Regions from separate parts of the Cupriavidus sp. TMH.W2 genome, predicted to be linked through region 3. Evidence: predicted binding sites of a transcription regulator. Region 3 holds the regulator's gene; each other region holds the start of a gene.

Region 1 (7,111 bases), 1.5 Mb from region 3:
CGCGCTCAAGGGCAAGGGCGTGATGCCGCCCAAGGGTGGCTACGCCGGCCCGGACGCGGATGTGCTTGCCGCCGCCGACTACATGGCCAGCGCCGCCAAGTAAGCCGAATCGCTGCAATCAAAAAAACCCGCGCAATGTGCGCGGGTTTTTTTCGTCCCGGGTTCGTCCCTGCGGACTGCGCGGGCGCTACACCACGCGCGAGTAGCGCGGCACGATGCGGATCGCCCGCGCGCCATCGCTGGCGGCATGGGCGTCGTTGTCCGCGCGGCGGGCGGCATCCTCGCGCAGGTAGGAGTCGAACACCATCGCCACGCGCCGCACCAGCAGCCGGCCCAGCGGCGTCACGGTGATGCGGCCGGGTTCGCACCGCACCAGCCCATCCTCGGCCAAGCGGCCCAGATCGGCCAGTTCCGCCGAAAACACCCAGTTGAAATCGATGCCGTGGCGCGCCTCGATCGCGGGCAGGTCAAGTACGCCGTTGCACATCAGGTCGCCGATGATCTCGCGCCGCAGGTGGTCGTCGGCGTTCATCGCCACGCCGCGCGCCAGCGGCAGGCGGCCCTGGTCGAGCGCGCCGTAGTATGCGTCGAGCGTGCGCGCGTTCTGCACATAGCGCCCGGCGATCGCGCCGATCGCGGAGATGCCGAGCCCGACCTGGTCGTAGCCGGCGTGCGTCGAGTAGCCCTGGAAATTGCGCTGCAGCCGGCCTTCGCGCTGGGCCACGGCGAGGTCGTCGTCGGGCAGCGCGAAATGATCCATGCCGATATAGACATAGCCCTCGGCGGTCAGCCGCTCGATCGTGGAGACCAGGATGTCGAGCTTTTCGCCCGCCGGCGGCAAGGCGCTTTCGTCGATGCGGCGCTGCGGCTTGAACACATGCGGGAGGTGGGCATAGCTGTAGACCGAAAGCCGGTCTGGGCGCAGCCCCAGCACCTGCCCGATGGTGCGGCCAAAGCGCGCCGCGGTCTGGTGCGGCAGGCCGTAGATCAGGTCCAGGCTGACCGACCGGAAGCCCAGCGTGCGCGCGGCATCGACCACGGCGCGGGTCGCTTCGAAAGGCTGGATGCGGTGGATGGCCTGCTGGACTTCGGCATCGAAATCCTGCACGCCCAGGCTGACGCGGTTGAAGCCGAGCTCGGCCAGCAGCGCCATGCGGGCATGGCCGACGCGGCGCGGGTCGATCTCGATCGAGTGCTCGCCGTCGGCCGCCAGCGCGAAATGCTCGTTCAGCAGCGCCATCACGCGGCGCATTTCGTCAGGGTCGAGGAAGGTGGGCGTGCCGCCGCCCCAGTGCGACTGGATCACCTCGCGGCGCGTGCCGAGCCGGTCGGCCACCATGGCCATCTCGCGGCCCAGGTAGCTGACGTAGCGGGCGCTGCGGCCGTGGTCGCGCGTGATGATCTTGTTGCAGCCGCAGTAGTAGCAGATGTTCTCGCAGAACGGGATATGCAGGTATAGCGACAGCGGTGCCGGCGCGTCGGCGCGGCAGGCGGCCAGGGCGTCGTGGTACAGCGACAGGTCGGGGCCGTTGCGGAAGCGGTCGGCGGTCGGGTACGAGGTGTAGCGCGGGCCGTTGCCGTCGATGCGCCCGGCCAGCGCACGGAAGTCGGACAGGGCGCGGCGGTCGAGCGCAGGGGAAGTCATCGCGGACGCAGTCATGGGGGGCGCAGGGGAACGGATGTAGGACGCCCCATCGTAGAACCGCGCTGGCTCTGGCGCGTTGACCATCGTCAACCGCGGACATTGGCGCTGCCGGCCACGCCGGAACCGCGCGCTCGCGGACGTCACATTGGTGTCATGTGCGGCGGTTAAGCTGCGCGCCACCGCGGCCCGCGCGCCCTCCGTTCCTGCCTCTGCGATGCCAACTTCCGAACAGACTCCCGTCCCTGCACCGTACCCACCGCTGCGCGCCAGCCTGCCCGCACCAGCCCGGCAGCGGCGCCGCGTGCTTGCCGCCGCCGGCATGGCACTAACCCTCCCCGGCTGGCCGGCCCTTGCGCAGGCGCGCCGCACGGTGGTGGTCGGGCATCTGCTCGACCGCTCCGGCGCGCAGGCCGACCTGGCGCGCGACTACCTGGCCGGGGCCAAGGTCATGTTCGATGCCGTCAATGCCGCCAACGGCCCGGTGCGCGTCCTGCACGTGGTGCGCGATGCCGACCCCGATCCGCGCCGCGCGGTGGCGCAGGCGGTGTCACTGGCCGATACCGAACACGCCGAGCTGCTGTTCGGCCCGGGCGACCGGCTGCTGCCGGGGCTGGCGGCATCCACCGAACTCTCGCGGCGCGGCGTGCAGATCGTGGCACCTTGGTCGGGGCTGGCGCTGGCGGCCGAGAACGTCTGGTTCACCCGTGCCGACTACCAGACTGAACTGGACGCGGCGGTGCAACAGCTGCGCAGCTATGGGCTGACGAGCATTGCGCTGGCACTGGCGCCGGACTTCGCGGTCCCCTCGCTGGCCCGGCTGGAGGCGCAGACCGGCACGCGCGCGGTGCCCCTGGAGGGCAATGGCGAGGCCGCCGCCCGGCGCATCGCCGCGACCCGTCCGGGCGCGGTGATCGTGGCCGGCGACACCCTCGCCTATGCCGGCCTGGGCCGGGCGCTGGCCGCGCAGGGGTGGTACGGCTTCCTGGTCGGCCTGTCGTCGGTCAGCGCCGCCGTGGCGCGCGAGATCCTGGGCAGCGGCTACAACGGCGGCATGGTGCTGACCCAGGTCGCGCCGGGGCCGCAGCAGGCTACCTTGCGGGTGGTGAAGGAGCATGTGGCCCGCATGAAGCAGTACCTGGACGAGCCGCCGTCGGCGGCGACGCTGGCCGGCTATATCGGCGCTGCGTGGCTGGCGCGGGCACTTGCCGGCGCGCACGCAAGCGGCCCGGCCGAGCTGCGGCGCGCGCTGCAGGGGCGTGTCGACGTGGGTGACTTCACGCTCGACTTCACCCACGGCCAGCGCGGCTCGCAGTACGTCACGCTGGCGGTGTCAGGCGCGCGCTGACGCACTTGCCTCAGCCGGCGGCGGTCTTGCCGCCGGTGCCCAGCAGCGCCTTGAGCGCGCCGAGCCGGTCCTTGGGGCTCATTGCCGGGGTCTGGTCCACCGGCGCGGGCGCCTCTTCCAGCTTCATCTCGCCGATAAAGCGCGACGGCTGGCACGAGTAGGTGTCGCGCGCGCGCTTGCGCTTCTTGCACCAGCTGACATGCAGGCTGCGCTGGGCGCGGGTGATGCCGACATACATCAGCCGCCGTTCTTCCTCGATCTTCTCGTCGCTCATGTCCTCGTCCTCGCGGCAGTGGGGCAGGATGCCCTCCTCCACGCCGACCAGGAACACGTGCGGGTACTCTAGCCCTTTGGACGCGTGCAGCGTGGACAGGCGCACCGCGTCGGGATCTTCCTCGCGGCCTTCGAGCATGCTCATGAGCGCCACGGTCTGGGTCAGTTCCAGCAGGTTCTTGCCTTCGCTGCCGAAGCCGTCGGCATTGTCAAAGCCGGTGGCTTCCTCGCCCTCGGCGCCCTCGGGCTTGGTGCCTTTACGCTTGAGCCAGTCCAGAAATTCCAGTGTGTTGGTCCAGCGCGACTGTGCCTGCCGTTCGTCGAAGCTGTCGTACAGGTAGGCCTCGTAGTGGATGCCTGCCATCAGGTCGTCGAGCACCACGGTGGCGGGGTCCCTGGCCGCGCGGTCGGCCAGGCGCACCATCGATTCGCAGAACACGCGCAGCGGCTCCAGCTGGCGCGGCTGCAGCTTGCCTTCGATGCCGCCCATCATCGCCGCCTCGAACAGCGACACCTTGGCCTGGCCCGCGAAGGTGCCCAGCACTTCCAGCGTGGTATTGCCCACGCCCCGGCGCGGCGTGGTGATGGCGCGGATAAAGGCGGGATCGTCGTCAGGGTTGGCGATCAGGCGCAGGTAGGCGCAGATGTCCTTGATCTCGGCCTTGTCGAAGAAGCTCTGGCCGCCCGACAGCACATAGGGAATGCGCTCGCGCCGCAGAATCTGCTCGAACAGCCGCGCCTGGTGGTTGCCGCGGTACAGGATGGCGTAGTCGCGGAACTGCGCGCGGCGCTCGAACTTGTGCGCGGACAGGCGGAACACCACCGACTCGGCCTCGTGTTCCTCGTCGTTCATCGGGTGGATGGCGATGGGGTCGCCCATGCCGTGCTCGCTCCACAGCTTCTTGTCGAACAGCTTGGGATTGTTGGCGATGACGGCATTGGCCGCTTCCAGGATGCGCACGGTGGAGCGGTAGTTCTGCTCCAGCTTGATCACCTTCAGGTCCGGGAAGTCGGTCTGCAGCCCGCGCAGGTTGTCCAGCGTGGCGCCGCGCCAGCCGTAGATGGCCTGGTCGTCGTCGCCCACCGCGGTAAACGCCGGCGCGCGCAGGTGCGAGCCGCCCGCCAGCAGCTTGAGCAGCTGGTACTGGCAGGCGTTGGTGTCCTGGTATTCGTCAACCAGAAAATAGCGCAGGCGATTCTGCCACTTGAGCTGCACGGTTTCATTGCGCGCGAACAGTTCGGCCGGCAGGCGGATCAGGTCGTCGAAATCCACCGCCTGGTAGGCGTGCAGCGTGGCCACGTAGTTGCGGTAGACCAGCGCGGCCTGGTGCTCGTCGGCATTGGCGGCCTGGGCGATCGCCGCCTCGGGATCGACCATGCCGTTCTTCCACAGCGAGATCGTGCCCTGCACGCCGCGGATCAGCTTCTTGTCGGTGGTGCCCAGCTGCTCCTGGATCAGGCCAAAGCAGTCGTCCGAATCCATGATCGAGAACTGCGGCTTCAGGCCCACGTGCTCGGCCTCCATGCGCAGGATCTGCACCCCGAGCGAGTGGAAGGTACAGACCGTCAGCTGCCTGAGCGGGATGCGCTTGCCCTCGCGCGTGGTCTTGCCCTCCATCAGCTTGCCGATGCGCTCCTGCATCTCCTTGGCGGCCTTGTTGGTAAAGGTGACGGCGGCGATATGACGCGGCTCGAAGCCCTTGTCCTCGATCAGATGCGCGATCTTCTGCGTGATCACCCGGGTCTTGCCCGAGCCCGCCCCGGCCAGCACCAGGCAAGGGCCGTCCAGGTAGCGGACGGCTTCGGATTGGGCGGAATTGAGGCCGTGGGTCATGCGTGGAATGCGGTAGGAAGCAGGGAAATCAGCAGAAAAGCGGGAACGCCAGGCGGGATACGCCGGCACCACTGAGACGGGAACGGCGGCAAAGCTATTGATGTTAACACGCTGGCCGCGGCAGGTCAGTCAGCGCAAACCGCATTGACGCAACTGCTTGTGTCACCGGCGTAACACTTCGTAAAGCCCGGAGCCGATCGCGCAATGCAAGGTTCTAACTAACGTGTCCCCCTGGCCTCCGAGGCCGCGCGGACATGCACATATCATCACATCGGAGCCAATAATGAAAACCCTGCAGACTTTGACCAAGGTGACACTGGTCGGCGTGACGGTCGCGGCCTTCGCGGGCTGTGCGGACATGACGCCCAAGCAGCGCAACACGGCGATCGGCGCGGGCGCGGGTGCCGTTGGCGGCGCCGTGCTGACCAATGGCAGTGCGCTGGGCACGCTCGGCGGTGCGGCCGTCGGCGGTGTGATCGGCAATGTGGTGACCGACGACAACCGTCACCACAAGTAAGCAGCGCGTGCCGCCGGGCACCGGCGCCCGGCCGGCGCGGCCGGTTTGACAAAGCCCGGGGCCTCCCGTACATTGCGCGCATCCGACCGGGAGAGCGCGCATCGACTGCGCCGCCGAAGGGGTATCACCCGAAAACTCTCAGGCACCACGGACCGGTCGGATCGGCATGCAACATGCACACAATGCATGCCGCACTCTGGAGAGCGGCACCCGCCATTCGTGGCGAGCGTGCCCACCGAAGGGGCGCACGAGGACCGGTTCCGCCAGGATCCGCCTTGTAATCTCTCAGGTATCGAGGACAGAGGGGTCATCCGCCGCAGCGGATTGCCACGCCACGGGCGTGGCGAGCGTTGCGGCGGATGGCCCTTTTTCGTTTTCGCAAACCGAGATTGCCCCCGAGGATCCCATGACGCTCCAGGCCACGCCCCTCAACGCTATCCACCGCGCCCTCGGCGCCCGCATGGTCGACTTCGGCGGCTGGGACATGCCGGTCAACTACGGCTCCCAGATCGAAGAGCACAATGCCGTGCGCAGCGACGCCGGCATGTTCGACGTGTCGCACATGTGCGTGGTCGATCTCAACGGCGCCAATACCCGCAGTTTCCTGCGCGGCCTGCTGGCCAACAATGTCGACAAGCTGCAGACGCCGGGCAAGGCGCTCTACGCCTGCATGCTGGATGAAAAAGGCGGCGTGATCGACGACCTGATCGTCTACTTCTTTGCCGAAGACCGCTTCCGCCTGGTCGTCAACGCCAGCACCGCGCTGGGCGACATCGCATGGATCCGCGCGCGCAACGAAGCCACCGGCAGCGGCGTGACCATCACCCCGCGCCGTGAAGACGTTGCGCCCGCAGGCGTGCAGCCGCTGGCCATCGTCGCCGTGCAGGGCCCCAACGCCCGCGCCAAAGTGTGGAGCACCTTCCCCTCGACCCAGCCTTCGGACGCGCTCAAGCCCTTCAACGCCGCCGTGGTCCAGGACCCCGCCATCGGCGAGATCATGGTCGCGCGCACCGGCTACACCGGCGAAGACGGCTTCGAACTGGTGGTGCCGGCGGAAAACGTGGCCGCCGTCTGGGAAAAGCTGAACGCGGCCGGCGTGCGCCCGGCCGGCCTGGGCGCGCGCGACACGCTGCGCCTGGAAGCCGGCATGAACCTGTACGGCCAGGACATGGATATCAACACCTCGCCGCTGGACGCGGGCCTGGCCTGGACGGTGGACCTGCAGAGCGAGCGCGACTTCACCGGCAAGGCGGCGCTGGCCGCGGCCGGATCGCGCCAGCAATTCCTTGGCCTGATCCTGCGTGACAAGGGGGGCGTGCTGCGCGCCCACCAAAAGGTGGTCACCCCGGCCGGTGACGGCGAAATCACCAGCGGCACCTTCAGCCCGTCGCTGTCCCAGTCGATCGCCTTTGCCCGCCTGCCGAAGGAGGTCGCCGTGGGCGATACGGTGCAGGTGGAGATCCGCGACCGCAAACTCAACGCGACTGTGGTTAAACT
Region 2 (7,111 bases), 1.1 Mb from region 3:
GGGGTAACCGGGCCGCAATGCATCGCGAGATGCCAATGACGCACACCTTTCCCGGCCCGGCCAGAAAGGTATGGTCATCGGTCTCGCCAGGCTGGACGCTGCCGGATCCGTATCAGAACGGCCCAGGCGGGTCCGGAGCTGCGCACGCCATAACCGCAAGCGGTCAAGTCTGTTGACGTACGCCCCTGTCCCCCGGTGTCCGCATTGCGCGGCGCGGTGAGAGCAGGGCGGCTACTCCCCAATGGAAGCGGCGATTATAACGGCAGCGGCGGCAGGCGTCCACCCGCCGCAGCGGGGCAGGCCAGCCTCAGGCCGGTACCGGCGCGTTGTCGCTGGTCTGGCGGCCGCGGAAATCGGTCCAGCACAGCGCCTTGAAGTCATAGAGCTTGCAGCGGCGCGCGGTGTCGAAGTACCAGCGCCAGGAGAAGTTCTCGATGATGATGCGGCCCGGCAGCGCGTGTTCCAGCAGCGCCTGGGCGCGCTTGAGCCGGTACAGCGGCACGCTCATGTCGACGTGGTGCGCGGTGTGTTCCATGATGTGGTGCAGCGCCGCGCCGATGCCGTGGCGGAAGCGCAGGTGCACGGTGGTCGAGACAAAGGGCTGCGCCTTGGCCCACATCGCCTTGGTGTCATACCAGGCGACGCTGGTGTGGGTGTGGTGCACGTACAGCACGAAGCCGACGGTGACATTCCACACCAGGAAGGGCAGCACGAAGCCCGCGCCGAGCAGCATCCATGCCGACTGGCTGGTCGCGAACGCCAGCGCCACCAGCGCGCCGATCCAGGCCAGTCCGAAGGCGGCCACCAACATGCAGTCTCCGACGAAGATCGGGCGGCGCGTGGCCATCTGGCGCTTGCTGGGGAAGAACAGCTTGCACCACCAGATCTCCACCAGGTAGTAGAGGCCCGGGCCAAAGCCGGTGCGGTAGATGCGCTCCATCACGCGGCGCCAGCGCGGCAGCGCATTGAACTCTTCCAGCGAGTAGGGCGCCCAGACAAAGTCAAAGCCCTTCAGGTTGGTGTAGCCGTGATGCACCACGTTGTGGCCGACTTCCCACAGGCTGTATGGCGTCAGCGACGGCAGGAAGGTCAGCCGGCCCAGCCATTTGTTCAGGCCGCGGCGCGGCGTCAGGCTCTGGTGGCAGGCATCGTGGCCGATGATAAACAGGCGCGCGATGATCAGCCCGGCCAGCACGCCCAGCGCCAGCTTGGCCGCCCAGTGCGGCGCCAGCACCACGCCTGCCAGCACGGCGCCGAACAGCAGGTAATCGAAGGCGAACAGCATCAGTGCGCGCGGCGTGCTGCGCTGGCCCAGCGGGATCAGCCAGCCGCGGATGATCTTGCGCGAGGGCATCGGCGCGTCCGGCGCGATCGGTTCCGGAAGGGGCGCCTCATGTGGGGCCTGGGCGCGCGCGCGCGCGTGCCCGGGGACATGCGTGTGGGCATGCCCGGGGGCGGGATCAGCGGATTGATAAGCGGTCATGCAGAACCTTCTGATTGCGGTCGATGGGTATCTGCGCAGCAAGCCAGAACGGCCGCGGCGGAACCGCAAGGTTAGAAGGCTTTGTCGGAGACAGTCTTGACGGCCGTCAAGCCGGAGGGATGGGGGTAGCTGTAAAAGCACGCCCGCCACAGGGCGGCGGGCGGCTGCTGGCGCAGCGTGACGAATCAGGCGGCCGGCACGTGGGCAGCCTCGCCCATCACATAGACGCTGTCGATCACGCGGTCGTCGCCCAGCATGGCAAAGGCGAACAGCTCCTCTTCCAGCGTTTCCGAGCGGTTGCTGCGGCGGGCGATCAGCGGCGTGGCCTTGGGGTCCAGCACAATGAAGTCGGCCTCGCAGCCTTCGCTGAAGCTGCCGACGCGTTCGGTCCAGCCCAGCGCCTCGGCCGCGGCGCGGGTGGCCAGGTAGAACATGCGCAGCGCGGTCAGGTAGTAGCCGCCCATGCGCGCCACCTTGTGCGCGGCGTTCATGGTGCGGAACATCGAGAACGAGGTGCCGCCGCCGACATCGGTGGCCAGCGTCACGTTCAGGCGGTTGGCGTCGGACTGGTGGAAGTCATAGAAGCCGCTGCCCAGGAACAGGTTGGAGGTGGGGCAATGCGCCACCGCGGCACCGCTGTCGGCCAGGCGCCGGCGGTCGTCCTGGTCCAGGTAGATGGCGTGGCCGTACATCGCGCCCGGGCGCAGCAGGCCGTAGCGGTCGTACACGTCCAGGTAGCTGCGCGCGTCCGGGAACAGCTCGGCCACCCATTTGACCTCGTCGCGGTTCTCGGCCACGTGGGTCTGGATGAAGGCATCCGGGTAGGCGCGCGCCAGCTCGCCGCAGGCGGCCAGCTGTGCCTCGGTCGAGGTCGGTGCAAAGCGCGGCGTGATCGCGTAGGCCAGGCGCCCCTTGTTATGCCAGCGCGACAGCAGGTCGGCGGAGTCCTGGGCACCGCTCTCGGCGGTATCGCGCAGGAACTCGGGGCAGTTGCGGTCCATCATCACCTTGCCGGTGATCATGCGCAGGTTGCGCGCCTCGCTCTCGGCGAAGAGGGCTTCGGCCGAGGCCTTGTGCACCGTGCTCCAGACCACCGCGCTGGTGGTGCCGTTGCGCAGCAGTTCCTCGGTGAAGAAGCCGGCCACGCCGCGCGCGTAGTCGGGGTCGGCAAAGCGGCGTTCTTCGGGGAAGGTGTAGGTGTCGAGCCAGTGCAGCAGGCCCGGCGACGGCGACGCGATCATGTCGGTCTGCGGGTAGTGCACGTGGGTGTCGATAAAGCCGGGCACGATCAGCTTGCCGCGGTGGTCGACGATCTCGGCGTCGGCCGGGATCTGCGCGGACAACTGGGTGTAGTCGCCGGCCGCGGCGATGCGCCCGTTGGTGACGATCAGCACCCCGTCGTCCCAATACTGATACGCATCCTCATGGAATTGCGGATCGCGCAGGAAATGCAGCACGCGGCCGCGAATGGCACGGGTGAGGGAATCAGTCTTGGGGTTGGTCGTCATGGTTTGTCTCTTGTGGCCGGCCCGCGCCGAACCGAAGGGTTCAGGCAACGGGCCGGGTTATTGGCGTGCGCCGTGCTCAGGCCGCCGGGGCCGTCGCGGGCGGGGACTTGGGCGGGGCCGACCAGAAGTGGTCGACTTCCGCCAGGAATTCGGCCTTCTGCATGGCAGGCAGGAAGGCCGCTTCAAAGCTGTTGCGGGCAAGCTTGCGGGCGTCGGCAGCATCCAGCGGCAGCGCGTCAAAGCTGGCTTCCCAGTTGGCGTTCATATAGCCGCCGAAGTAGGCCGGATCGTCCGAATGCAGCGTGATCATCACGCCCGCATCGAGCATGCGCTTGAGCGGGTGGTTGCGCAGGTCGGGGTAGACCTTTAGCTTGACGTTGGACAGCGGGCACACGGTCAGCGCCACGCGCTCGCGCGCCAGGCGTTCCACCAGTGCCGGATCGTCGATGGCGCGCACGCCGTGGTCGATGCGCTCCGCCTTGAGGATGTCGAGTGCATCGGTGACATACTGCGCCGGGCCTTCCTCGCCCGCATGCGCGACCAGGTGCAGGCCGAGCTCGCGCGCCTTGGCGAACACGCGCGCGAATTTTTCCGGCGGATTGCCTTTTTCCGACGAATCCAGCCCGACGCCGACAAAGCGGTCGCGGTAGGGCAGCGCCGCTTCCAGCGTGGCAAAGGCGTCTTCCTCTGGCAGATGGCGCAGGAAGCACAGGATCAGGCTGCTGGAGAAGTCATATTCGGTGCGTGCCTGGGCAAGCGCGTCGGCAATGCCGTCGATCACCACGCCGATGGGAACGCCGCGCGCGGTATGGCTCTGCGGATCGAAGAAAATCTCGGCGTGGCGGACGTTGTCGGCGACGGCGCGCTTGACGTAGTCCATGGTCATGTCGAAGAAATCTTCCTCGGTCAGCAGCACGCTGGCGCCGGCGTAGTAGATGTCCAGGAACGACTGCAGGTCGGTGAAGGCATAGGCGGCGCGAAGCGCCTCGACGCTCGGGTAGGGCAGCGCCACCTGGTTGCGCTGTGCCAGCCGGAAGATCAGCTCCGGCTCAAGCGTGCCTTCGATATGCACATGCAGTTCGGCCTTTGGGGTGCGGCGGATCTGTTCCGCGAGCGCGGCATCGATGGTCATGGGGGCCTCGTTTCTGGGCTTTTCTGTGCCTGCCGGCGGGGCCGGCGGCACGGGTTCAGGGATGCACCGCCTCCAGGCGGCCCGCACGCAGCGCGGCAAGGCGCTGTTCGCGGACCTGGAGCAGCTGGGCGACGATGGCTACCGCAATCATAGCCGGAGCCTTGTCGGTGATCCCTGGAACCCCCATGGGGCATGTCATTTCCGCAAACCGGGCCGGGTCGATGCCGTGCTCGGCCATGCGGTGTTCAAAGCGCGCGCGCTTGGTCTTGGAGCCGATCAGCCCGAAGTAGGCGAAATCGGTGCGCTTGAGGATTTCCTCGCACAGGGTCTGGTCCAGCGCATGGCTGTGCGTCATGACCAGGAAGTAGCTGCCCGCGGGCGCCTGCGCCACCACGGCCTCGGGCGTGTCGCTGGCCTCGGCCTCGACGTTGTCGGGCAGCCCGCCCGGGAACAGCGTGTCGCGCTCGTCGACCCAGTGCACGCGGCACGGCAGCGTGGCCAGCACCTTGACCAGCGCGTGGCCGACATGGCCCGCGCCGAACAGCACCACGTGCATGGTGTCGGGCACCAGCGTATCGATCCAGCTGCCGTCCGGGTGCAACGCCACGCCGGGGAGGACGGCGCGGCTGTCGGCAAACGTGACCGCGCCGCTGGCCGGGACCTGCCGCTGCAGCGAGCAGTGGGCCGCGAACTTCCGTGCCACGGCATCAAGCCACGCCAGGTCGGCCTCGCCCAGTACCTCGAACGCCAGCTGTACCACGCCGCCGCAGCACTGGCCCAGCGCGGGACCCAGCGGGATGCGCTCGATCCGGCGGGTTTCATTGCGCGCCAGCATTTCGCGCGCGATATCCATGCCGCGCCACTCCAGGTGGCCGCCGCCGATGGTGCCGACCAGGTCGTCGGCGCTGACCAGCATGCGGATGCCGGCTTCGCGCGGGGCCGAGCCCTTGACCTTGACAATGGTGACCATCGCCACCGGCACGCCGGCGCGCACCATGCGGGCGGCGTCGGCGAAGCGGAAGGGTTTGAGCGGTGCGTCCTGCATGTCGGGGGCCTTGTCGGTGTTGCCTGGTTACTGCTTGTTGCTGCTTGATGCTGTCCTGCTGCCTGCGCGGCCTCATCGCAAGGGGGGCGCGCACCTGCTTCTTCCTCCGGCCCCTTGCCCGTCAACGCGGCCAAGGGGGGAAAGTCCGGGGGCGCCCGCAGGCGCGCGCTTCCTGCGATCGTTCAGCCAGCTCAGGCTGGCTGTGCCACGGCTGCGCGCACGGCGTCGACGGCGTCCAGGATCGCCTCGCTGGTGGCCGGGGCCTTCAGCGGCGGGTTGATGCGGTAGTCGCCGACGGCGGCCACGGCGTCGCGGATCGCGAAGAACACCGAGAACGGCAGCAGCAGCGGCGGCTCGCCCACGGCCTTGGAACGGTGGATGCTGTCCTCGACGTTGCGGTTCTGGAACAGGCGCACGTTGAATTCCTCGGGGCAGTCGTTGACCGTCGGGATCTTGTACGTGGACGGGGCGTGCGTCATCAGCTTGCCGTCCTTGTTCCACCACAGTTCCTCGGTGGTGAGCCAGCCCATGCCCTGGATAAAGGCGCCCTCGACCTGGCCGATATCCAGCGCCGGGTTCAGCGAGCGGCCGCAGTCGTGCAGCGCGTCGGCACGCAGCAGCTTCCATTCGCCGGTGAGCGTGTCGACCAGCACCTCGGAGCACGCGGCACCGTAGGCGAAGTAGTAGAACGGACGGCCCTGCAGCTTGCTCTGGTCCCAGTGCAGCTTGGGCGTGGTGTAGAAGCCGTCGGACCACAGCTGCACGCGCGCCACATAGGCTTCGCGCGCCAGGTCGCTGAACGATATCCGCAACTCGCCCGCGCTGACCAGGTCATCGTTGAAGCGCACCTCGGACGGCTCCACGCCGCCCTTGCGCGCGGCAAACACGGCCAGGCGCTCGCGGATCTGGCGCGCGGCGTCCTGCGCGGCCTTGCCGTTCAGGTCGGCACCGGTCGAGGCGGCGGTGGCGGAGGTGTTGGCCACCTTGCTGGTGTCGGTCGCGGTCGCGCGCACGCGTTCCATGCGGATGCCCAGCTCGTGCGCCACCACCATCGCCACCTTGGTGTTCAGGCCCTGGCCCATCTCGGTGCCGCCATGGTTCACCAGCACCGAGCCGTCGTTGTAGACGTGCACCAGCGCGCCGGCCTGGTTGAAGTGGGCGACGTTGAACGAGATGCCGAACTTCACCGGGGTGATGGCGATGCCCTTCTTCAGGACCGGGCTGGTGGCGTTGAACGCGCGCGTGGCCTCGCGGCGGGCGCGGTATTCGCTGCTGGCGACCAGTTCGTCGATCAGTTCGTGGATGACGTTGTCTTCCACGGTCTGGCCGTAAGGCGTGACGTTGTTCTCGGTCTTGCCGTAGAAGTTGGCGCGGCGCACGTCCAGCGAATCCTTGCCGACCGCGCGGGCGACGTTGTCCAGGATGTACTCGACCGCGAACGCGCCCTGCGGGCCGCCGAAGCCGCGGAAGGCGGTGTTGCTCTGCGTGTTGGTCTTGCCGCAGTAGCCGTCGATCTGCACGTTCGGCAGCCAGTAGGCGTTGTCGAAGTGGCAGATGGCGCGGGTCATCACCGGGCCCGACAGGTCGGCCGAGAAGCCGGCGCGCGACACCATCTCGACCTTGACGCCCTCGATGTGGCCTTCGTCGTCATGGCCCACGGTGTAGTCGAACACGAAGTCATGGCGCTTGCCGGTGATCATCATGTCGTCGTCGCGGTCCGGGCGCAGCTTGACCGGGCACATCAGCTTCCAGGCGGCCAGCGCGGCGCAGCAGGCGAACAGCGCCGACTGCGATTCCTTGCCGCCGAAGCCGCCGCCCATGCGGCGGCATTCGACCAGCACCTGGTGCGCATGCCAGCCCAGCATATGGCACACCGCGTGCTGCATTTCGGTCGGGTGCTGGGTCGAGCACCACACATGCATGCCGTCGTTCTCGCGCGGGGC
Region 3 (7,111 bases):
CGGCCCGCCGAATCGATCCTGCTGGACAACGACAAGCCCTGAATCCGCGGCAAAAGCGGGCCTCCGACCGGTAATGCCGTTCAGTTGGCGACTGTCGTTCCCGCGCAGGCGGGAACCCAGTGACTTCATCCCCGAAGGGGACGTGAAAGACGCTGGATTCCCGCCTGCGCGGGAATGACGGTAGGGCTTGAGGCCTTAACTGAACGGCATTTGCCTCCGACCGGGGGCCTTGCGCCCAGGTTCAACGCGTGCCCGGAGCGACTTGATAAAGATCAACGCGCCCGCGGCACAGTTTTCCTAAAGTCACGCTGTCAGTAGGTTTTTTCTCTTCTCTAAGCTTTGGGGGTCTGAATGGATGTCACTGCCGCGTCTTCACGCGTCGACACCTTCAATTACGGCGTCGTAAGACAGTTTGCTGTCATGACGGTAGTCTGGGGGATCGTCGGCATGGCCGTCGGCGTGCTGCTGGCAGCACAGCTGATCTGGCCCGAACTCAACTTCAACACGCCCTGGCTGTCGTTCGGCCGGCTGCGCCCGCTGCATACCAATGCGGTGATCTTCGCCTTCGGCGGCAGCGCGCTGTTCGCGACCTCCTACTACGTGGTCCAGCGCACCTGCCAGGCCCGCCTGTTCTGCGGCCCGCTCGCCGCGTTCACGTTCTGGGGCTGGCAACTGGTCATCGTCGCGGCCGCCATCACGCTGCCGCTGGGCATTACCAGCTCCAAGGAGTATGCCGAGCTTGAATGGCCCATCGACCTGCTGATCACCGCGGTCTGGGTGGCCTACGCGATCGTGTTCTTCGGCACCATCGTCAAGCGCAAGACCCGGCATATCTATGTCGCCAACTGGTTCTTCGGCGCCTACATCCTGACCATCGCGCTGCTGCACATCGTCAACAACATCGAGATGCCGGTGTCGATGTGGAAGTCCTATTCGGCCTATGCCGGCGTGCAGGACGCGATGATCCAGTGGTGGTACGGCCATAACGCCGTGGGCTTCTTCCTGACCACCAGCTTCCTGGGGATGATGTACTACTTCATCCCCAAGCAGGCCGAGCGCCCGATCTACTCCTACCGCCTGTCCATCGTCCACTTCTGGGCGCTGAACTTCACCTATATGTGGGCCGGCCCGCACCACCTGCAGTACACCGCGCTGCCCGACTGGGCGCAGTCGCTCGGCATGGTGTTCTCGCTGATCCTGCTGGCGCCGTCCTGGGGCGGCATGATCAACGGCATCATGACGCTCTCGGGTGCCTGGCACAAGCTGCGCACCGACCCGATCCTGAAGTTCCTGGTGGTGGCGCTGTCGTTCTACGGCATGGCCACGTTCGAGGGCTCGATGATGTCGATCAAGACCGTCAACGCGCTCTCGCACTACACCGACTGGACCATTGGCCACGTGCACTCGGGCGCGCTGGGCTGGGTCGCGATGATCTCGATCGGCTCGCTCTACTACCTGATCCCGCGGCTATTTGGCGAGAAGCAGATGTACAGCGTCCGCCTGATCGAGTGGCATTTCTGGATCGCGACCATCGGCGTGGTGCTGTATATCGCGTCGATGTGGATTGCCGGGGTGATGGAAGGCCTGATGTGGCGCGCCACGCAGCCTGACGGCACGCTGACCTATGCCTTCGTCGAAGCGGTCAAGGCCAAGTACCCGTTCTACCTGATTCGCCTGCTGGGTGGCATGTGCTTCCTGTCCGGCATGCTGCTGATGGCCTACAACATGGTCAAGACCATTGTCGGCAAGCCGGCCTTGGATGCGCCGATCCCGGCCAGCATCCCTGCCGCTGCCCACTGATCAATCCAGGATAGAAAGATGTCCGACAAACAACGCTTCTTTTCCCATGAAACGCTGGAGAAGAACATCGGCTGGCTGATCATCTGCACGATCCTCGTGGTCAGCATTGCGGGTCTGGTCCAGATCGTGCCGCTGTTCTTCCAGCACTCCACCACCGAGCCGGATCCGGGCATCACGCCGTATTCGCCGCTGCGGCTGATGGGGCGCGATATCTATATCCGCGAAGGCTGCGTCGGCTGCCACTCGCAGCAGGTTCGCACGCTGCAGGCCGAGACCGAGCGCTATGGCCATTTCTCCACGGCGGGCGAGTCAGTCTACGACCACCCGTTCCTGTGGGGCTCCAAGCGTACCGGTCCCGACCTGGCCCGCGTGGGCGGGCGCTACTCGGATGACTGGCAGCGCATTCACCTGCGCAATCCGCGCGACGTGGTGCCGGAATCGGTGATGCCGTCGTACCCGTGGCTGGAGAAGGCCGAGCTGCCCGCCAACGATATCCAGGCCCGCATGCGCGCGCTGGTCCGGCTGGGCGTGCCGTACACCGACGCCGAGATCGCCAAGGCACCGGAAGCGCTCAAGGGCAAGACCGAAGAGGACGCGCTGGTTGCCTACCTGCAAGGCCTGGGCACCAACCGCCGCAACGTCCGCGTGGATGCCGCAGCGGCCGCGGCACCCAAGGAGTAAGCCATGGCCATGATCACTGCCATGGCGACCGTCGTGTCGATGGTCGTCTTCCTGGGGATCTGCTGGTGGGCCTGGTCCGCCGGCCGGCAGGCCGCCAACCGGGAATCCGCCATGCTGCCGTTCGCGCTGCCTGACGAAACCACGACAACATCGAGCCGGAACACCTAGCCATGAGCGATTTCATTTCCGAATTCTGGAGTTACTACATTGCCGCCATCGCGCTCATCGGCATCGTCTGGTGCGTGTGGCTGCTGTTCTCGCAACGCAAGGTCGCCAAGACTGCCGGTGGCACCGAAGATACCGGGCACGTCTGGGACGGCGACCTGCGCGAGCTGAACAACCCGCTGCCGCGCTGGTGGATGTGGATGTTCCTGCTGGCCTGCATCTTCAGCCTGGTCTACCTGGTGCTGTATCCGGGCCTCGGTTCATATGCCGGCGTGCTGAAGTTCTCCACGCAGGGCGAACTGGCCGCGCACCGCGCGACGCAGGAGCAGATGCAGAACGAGATCTACGCCAAGTACCTGAAGATGGACGTCAATCAGGTTGCGGCGGACCCGCAGGCGCGCGAGATCGGCCAGCGCCTGTTCCTGAACTACTGCGCGCAGTGCCATGGCTCGGACGCGCGCGGCAGCCGCGGCTTCCCGAACCTGACCGACAATGACTGGCTGTATGGCGGCGAGCCGGAAACGATCCAGCAGACCATCACCAAGGGCCGCAACGGCGTGATGCCGTCGTTCGCCGCGACCATCGATGGCAAGCAGGCGGGCGACGTGGCGCAGTACGTGCGCTCGCTGTCCGGGCTGTCGTCGGATCCGATCCGCGCGTCGCGCGGCGAGGGCACCTTCAAGACGACCTGCGTGGCCTGCCACGGCTCCGGCGGCAAGGGCAATCAGGCGATCGGGGCACCGAACCTGTCGGACAACGTCTGGCTCTATGGCAGCTCGGAAGCCAGCATCGTCGATGCCATCCTGAAGGGCCATAACAACCATATGCCGGCGCATGAGGAAATCCTGACGCCCGAACGCATCCGCATGCTGACCGCCTATGTCTGGGGTTTGTCCAATACCGGGGGCGGAGCCGGGCAATGACCGACGACTCATGTGAGCGGGCGCTGGCGGCTCGCGGGAGAGCATGCCCATGAATGCCACCGGGACCGAAGAAATGGCCCGGGCGGCCGATCTGCAACGGTCGGCCGCTGCGCCGGGCGAGACCTCTGACGAAACCCTTTACGAGGTCCGCCGCAAGATCTATCCGCGCTCGGTGAAGGGTGCCTTCTCCAGCTGGCGGGTCTGGATGGTGATCCTGACCCAGCTGATCTACTACGGCACGCCCTGGCTCCAATGGAATGGCCGCCAGGCCGTGCTGTTCGACCTTGGCGAGCGCAAGTTCTATATCTTCGGGCTGGTGCTGTGGCCGCAGGACGTCATCTACCTGGCGGTGCTGCTGGTCATCTCCGCGCTGGCGCTGTTCCTGTTCACGGCGATAGCGGGGCGGCTGTTCTGCGGCTACGCGTGTCCGCAGACGGTCTACACCGAGATCTTCATGTGGATCGAGCGTCGGGTCGAAGGTGACCGCATCGCGCGCATCCGGCTCGACGGCGATCCGTGGAGCCTGCGCAAATTCCGTATCAAGGCGACCAAGCACTTGCTGTGGGTGCTGATCGCGCTCTGGACCGGCTTTACCTTCATCGGCTACTTCGCCCCGATCCGCGAACTGGGCGGCGAGGTGCTGGCCCTGTCGCTGGGGCCGTGGCAGGCGTTCTGGATGCTGTTCTATGCGTTCGCCACCTGGGGCAACGCGGGCTTCATGCGCGAGCAGGTATGCAAGTACATGTGCCCGTATGCGCGTTTCCAGAGCGTGATGGTGGACCGCGATACCTATGTGGTGACCTACGACGTCGGCCGCGGCGAGCCGCGCGGCAGCCGCTCGCGCAAGACCGACCACCGCAAGGCGGGCCTGGGCGATTGCGTCAACTGCAGCATCTGCGTGCAGGTGTGCCCGACGGGCATCGATATCCGCGATGGCCTGCAGTATGAATGCATTGGCTGCGGCGCGTGTATTGACGCCTGCAACCAGGTGATGGACAAGCTGGACTACCCGCGCGGCCTGATCCGGTACACGTCGGAGAACGCGATGCGCAAGGGCCTGTCCGCCGTGGCGTCGCGCAAGCGGCTGCTGCGTCCGCGCGTGATCATCTATTCAGTGATCTGGGTCGCGCTGCTGGCCGGGTTCCTGGCGTCGATCGCGCTGCGCACACCGCTGAAGGTCGACATCATCCGCGACCGTGGTGCGCTTGGCCGGGAAGTGGAAGGGCGCTGGATCGAGAATGTCTATCGCCTGCAGCTGATCAACACGACCGAAGCGCCGATGCGGATCCGGGTGAGCGCCGACAGCGACGAACTGAAGAACCTGACGGTGGAGTACGACAAGCAAGCCGAATCGCTGGCGCCGACCTCCAACCGGTTGCTGCCGGTCCGCATCCGCGTGCCGATCGAGGCCGCGGCGCAGGGCACGCACAAGATCAGCGTGACAGTAACGAGCGAAGGCACGGAGCGGGGGCATGCCGAAATCCGGCAATCCACCAGTTTTATCGTGCCGCGCGATTTGTGAAGCCAGGGGACTCGGACGTAGTCGCCAAGACGAAGGGGGCAAGATGAGTCAGCAAGGCAATCCGTGGTGGAAGGAACCGTGGCCGTGGCTGCTGATGAGCGGTCCGCTGGCGGCCATGGTGGCGTGCGGCGTGACGATCTGGCTGGCGTCAACGCATCCCGACATGCCTGTGGGGGGCGCGACGCGCCATGGCCTGGTGGTGGAGAAGGCCGGGGCCACGCCGTCAAAGCCTGGCACAGCGAGGCAGCCATGAAGTTGCGCTGGCTGATGTGGGTACTTTGGCCGGGGTTCCTGATGGCCGGCTTTGCGACCGCGACGGTCTTTTCAGTCGTTGATCCCGGTGACCTGAAGTTCTTCGGCCATCCGATCGAATCGTCGCGCGAGTCGGTCTACACTGTCGGCTTCCTGCTGGCCTGGGTGTTCTGCGCGCTGTCGAGCGGGCTGACGCTCTACACCATGCCGACGCGGTTGGCCGATACCGATGAACTGGAATGAGGCCGGCGCGGCGGCGGCTCAGCAAGTGCGGCTGTAGAGTTGCTTGATGCCGTCGATGTCGACCAGCTTGACGTGGCGCTGGCGGATCTGGATCAGGCCCGCTTCGGCAAAGCGGGAGAACAGGCGGCTGACGGTTTCCAGCTTCAACCCGAGGTAGCTGCCGATTTCTTCGCGGCTCATGCGCATCACGAACTCGGACGCCGAATACCCGCGCGCCGACAGCCGCTCCGACAGGTTGATCAGGAAGGCGGCGAGGCGTTCCTCGGCGCGCATCGAACCCAGCGTGACCAGCATGAGCTGATCTTGCGTGATCTCCTTGCCCATCAGGCGCAGGAACTGCTGCTGCAGCGACGGCAGGTCTGATGACAGGGATTGCAGATCCTTCATGCGGACCACGCACACCTCGGTATCTTCCAGCGCGGCGGCATCGGAGGCATGCTGCATCTCGCCGAGTCCGTCGAGCCCGACGATTTCACCGGGCAGATGGAAACCGGTAATCTGCGAGCGGCCGTCTTCGGTGGTGACGTGGGTCTTGAGCGTGCCGAAGCGGATGGCATAGACGGCGGTGAGCGGATCGCCCATGCGGTACAGGGTTTCACCCTTGTGCACGCGAATGCGCTCTTGCACCAGCGTGTCCATCTTAGCGAGGTCTTGCTGCGACATGCCAACCGGAAGGCACAGCTGCCCCATCGCACAAGTGGAGCAACGGGGCGACATCTCGGTAATGGGAATGGAGGTGAGCAATTGGAACCTGCTAGAAATGGCAGCGAGGGCGCGATTGATACATTTTAACGTGCGATGTGATCCGGCAGGGAGACAGAATTGACATTTGGGGTGCTGATCAGCGTTTTCCTGCTGGCTTTGCTGGGCGGTGTCCACTGTGCCGCGATGTGCGGTGGCGTGGCCCTCGCCGTGGAACAGCGGCGCGGGATGCCTGCGACAGTCAGCCTGGTGCGCAGCCGCGCTGCCTGGCTGGGCGAGTTGCTGGTGATGCACATGGGCAGGATTTCGACCTATATGCTGCTGGGTGCGGCGCTGGGTGCCGCCGGCGCCTCGGCATGGAAGCAGGATTATCTGCCGGTGCAGCGCTGGCTGTTCGGCGCGGGCAGCCTGATGCTGCTGTGGTCGGGCTGGCGCCTGCTGCGCGGCAGTACCTTTACCGTGAACTGGCTGGAGCGGCTGGCAGCGCGCTGCAGTGCTGCCGCGGCGCGACGGCTCGGCCGCCTGGCCGGCGGCATGCCAGCCTCCGTGCGGGTGCGCGGCGGGCTGGCGCGGCGCTATGGCGTTGGGCTGGCCTGGGGCCTGGTCCCCTGCGGCATGGTCTATGGCGCGCTGACACTGGCGCTGCTGGCGGGCAACGCGGGTTCCGGGGCGCTGGTCATGGGGGTTTTCGGGCTCGGCACGCTGCCGAATCTGCTGGTCTTGTCGGGGCTGTCGGGCTATTTGCGGCTGCTGGCGAGGCGTCCCGCCGTGCGGCTTGGGGCGGGCCTCGCGGTGATGGCGTTTGGCGGCCTGGGTATTGCGC

Evidence for each region. Region 3 encodes FNR, which switches genes on or off when oxygen is low (the NO sensors DNR and NnrR bind a similar motif). Its sites were predicted from a motif close to TTGATNNNNATCAA; they were not measured.
Region 1: the regulator FNR is predicted to act here: its motif matches at 1,722-1,735, upstream of hemN (oxygen-independent coproporphyrinogen III oxidase).
Region 2: the regulator FNR is predicted to act here: its motif matches at 1,580-1,593, upstream of ACREYQ_RS04610 (fatty acid desaturase).

Annotation. Positions count from the first base shown of each region.
Region 1 covers NZ_CP193792.1:3,641,803-3,648,913, forward strand. The annotation lists gene ACREYQ_RS16840 (c-type cytochrome) at 1-103, shown strand, start outside; gene hemN (oxygen-independent coproporphyrinogen III oxidase) at 188-1,660, opposite strand; gene ACREYQ_RS16850 (ABC transporter substrate-binding protein) at 1,860-2,990, shown strand; gene ACREYQ_RS16855 (UvrD-helicase domain-containing protein) at 3,001-5,097, opposite strand; gene ACREYQ_RS16860 (glycine zipper 2TM domain-containing protein) at 5,381-5,614, shown strand; glycine riboswitch at 5,692-5,779, shown strand; glycine riboswitch at 5,801-5,926, shown strand; gene gcvT (glycine cleavage system aminomethyltransferase GcvT) at 6,021-7,111, shown strand, end outside.
Region 2 covers NZ_CP193792.1:984,284-991,394, forward strand. The annotation lists yybP-ykoY riboswitch at 54-263, opposite strand; gene ACREYQ_RS04610 (fatty acid desaturase) at 308-1,483, opposite strand; gene guaD (guanine deaminase) at 1,669-2,991, opposite strand; gene ACREYQ_RS04620 (adenosine deaminase) at 3,068-4,123, opposite strand; gene xdhC (xanthine dehydrogenase accessory protein XdhC) at 4,179-5,168, opposite strand; gene xdhB (xanthine dehydrogenase molybdopterin binding subunit) at 5,360-7,111, opposite strand, start outside.
Region 3 covers NZ_CP193792.1:2,118,134-2,125,244, reverse strand. The annotation lists gene ccoS (cbb3-type cytochrome oxidase assembly protein CcoS) at 1-42, shown strand, start outside; gene ccoN (cytochrome-c oxidase, cbb3-type subunit I) at 352-1,800, shown strand; gene ccoO (cytochrome-c oxidase, cbb3-type subunit II) at 1,819-2,481, shown strand; gene ACREYQ_RS09755 (cbb3-type cytochrome oxidase subunit 3) at 2,485-2,649, shown strand; gene ccoP (cytochrome-c oxidase, cbb3-type subunit III) at 2,652-3,569, shown strand; gene ccoG (cytochrome c oxidase accessory protein CcoG) at 3,619-5,091, shown strand; gene ACREYQ_RS09740 (hypothetical protein) at 5,135-5,344, shown strand; gene ACREYQ_RS09735 (hypothetical protein) at 5,341-5,586, shown strand; gene fnr (fumarate/nitrate reduction transcriptional regulator Fnr) at 5,605-6,330, opposite strand; gene ACREYQ_RS09725 (sulfite exporter TauE/SafE family protein) at 6,409-7,111, shown strand, end outside.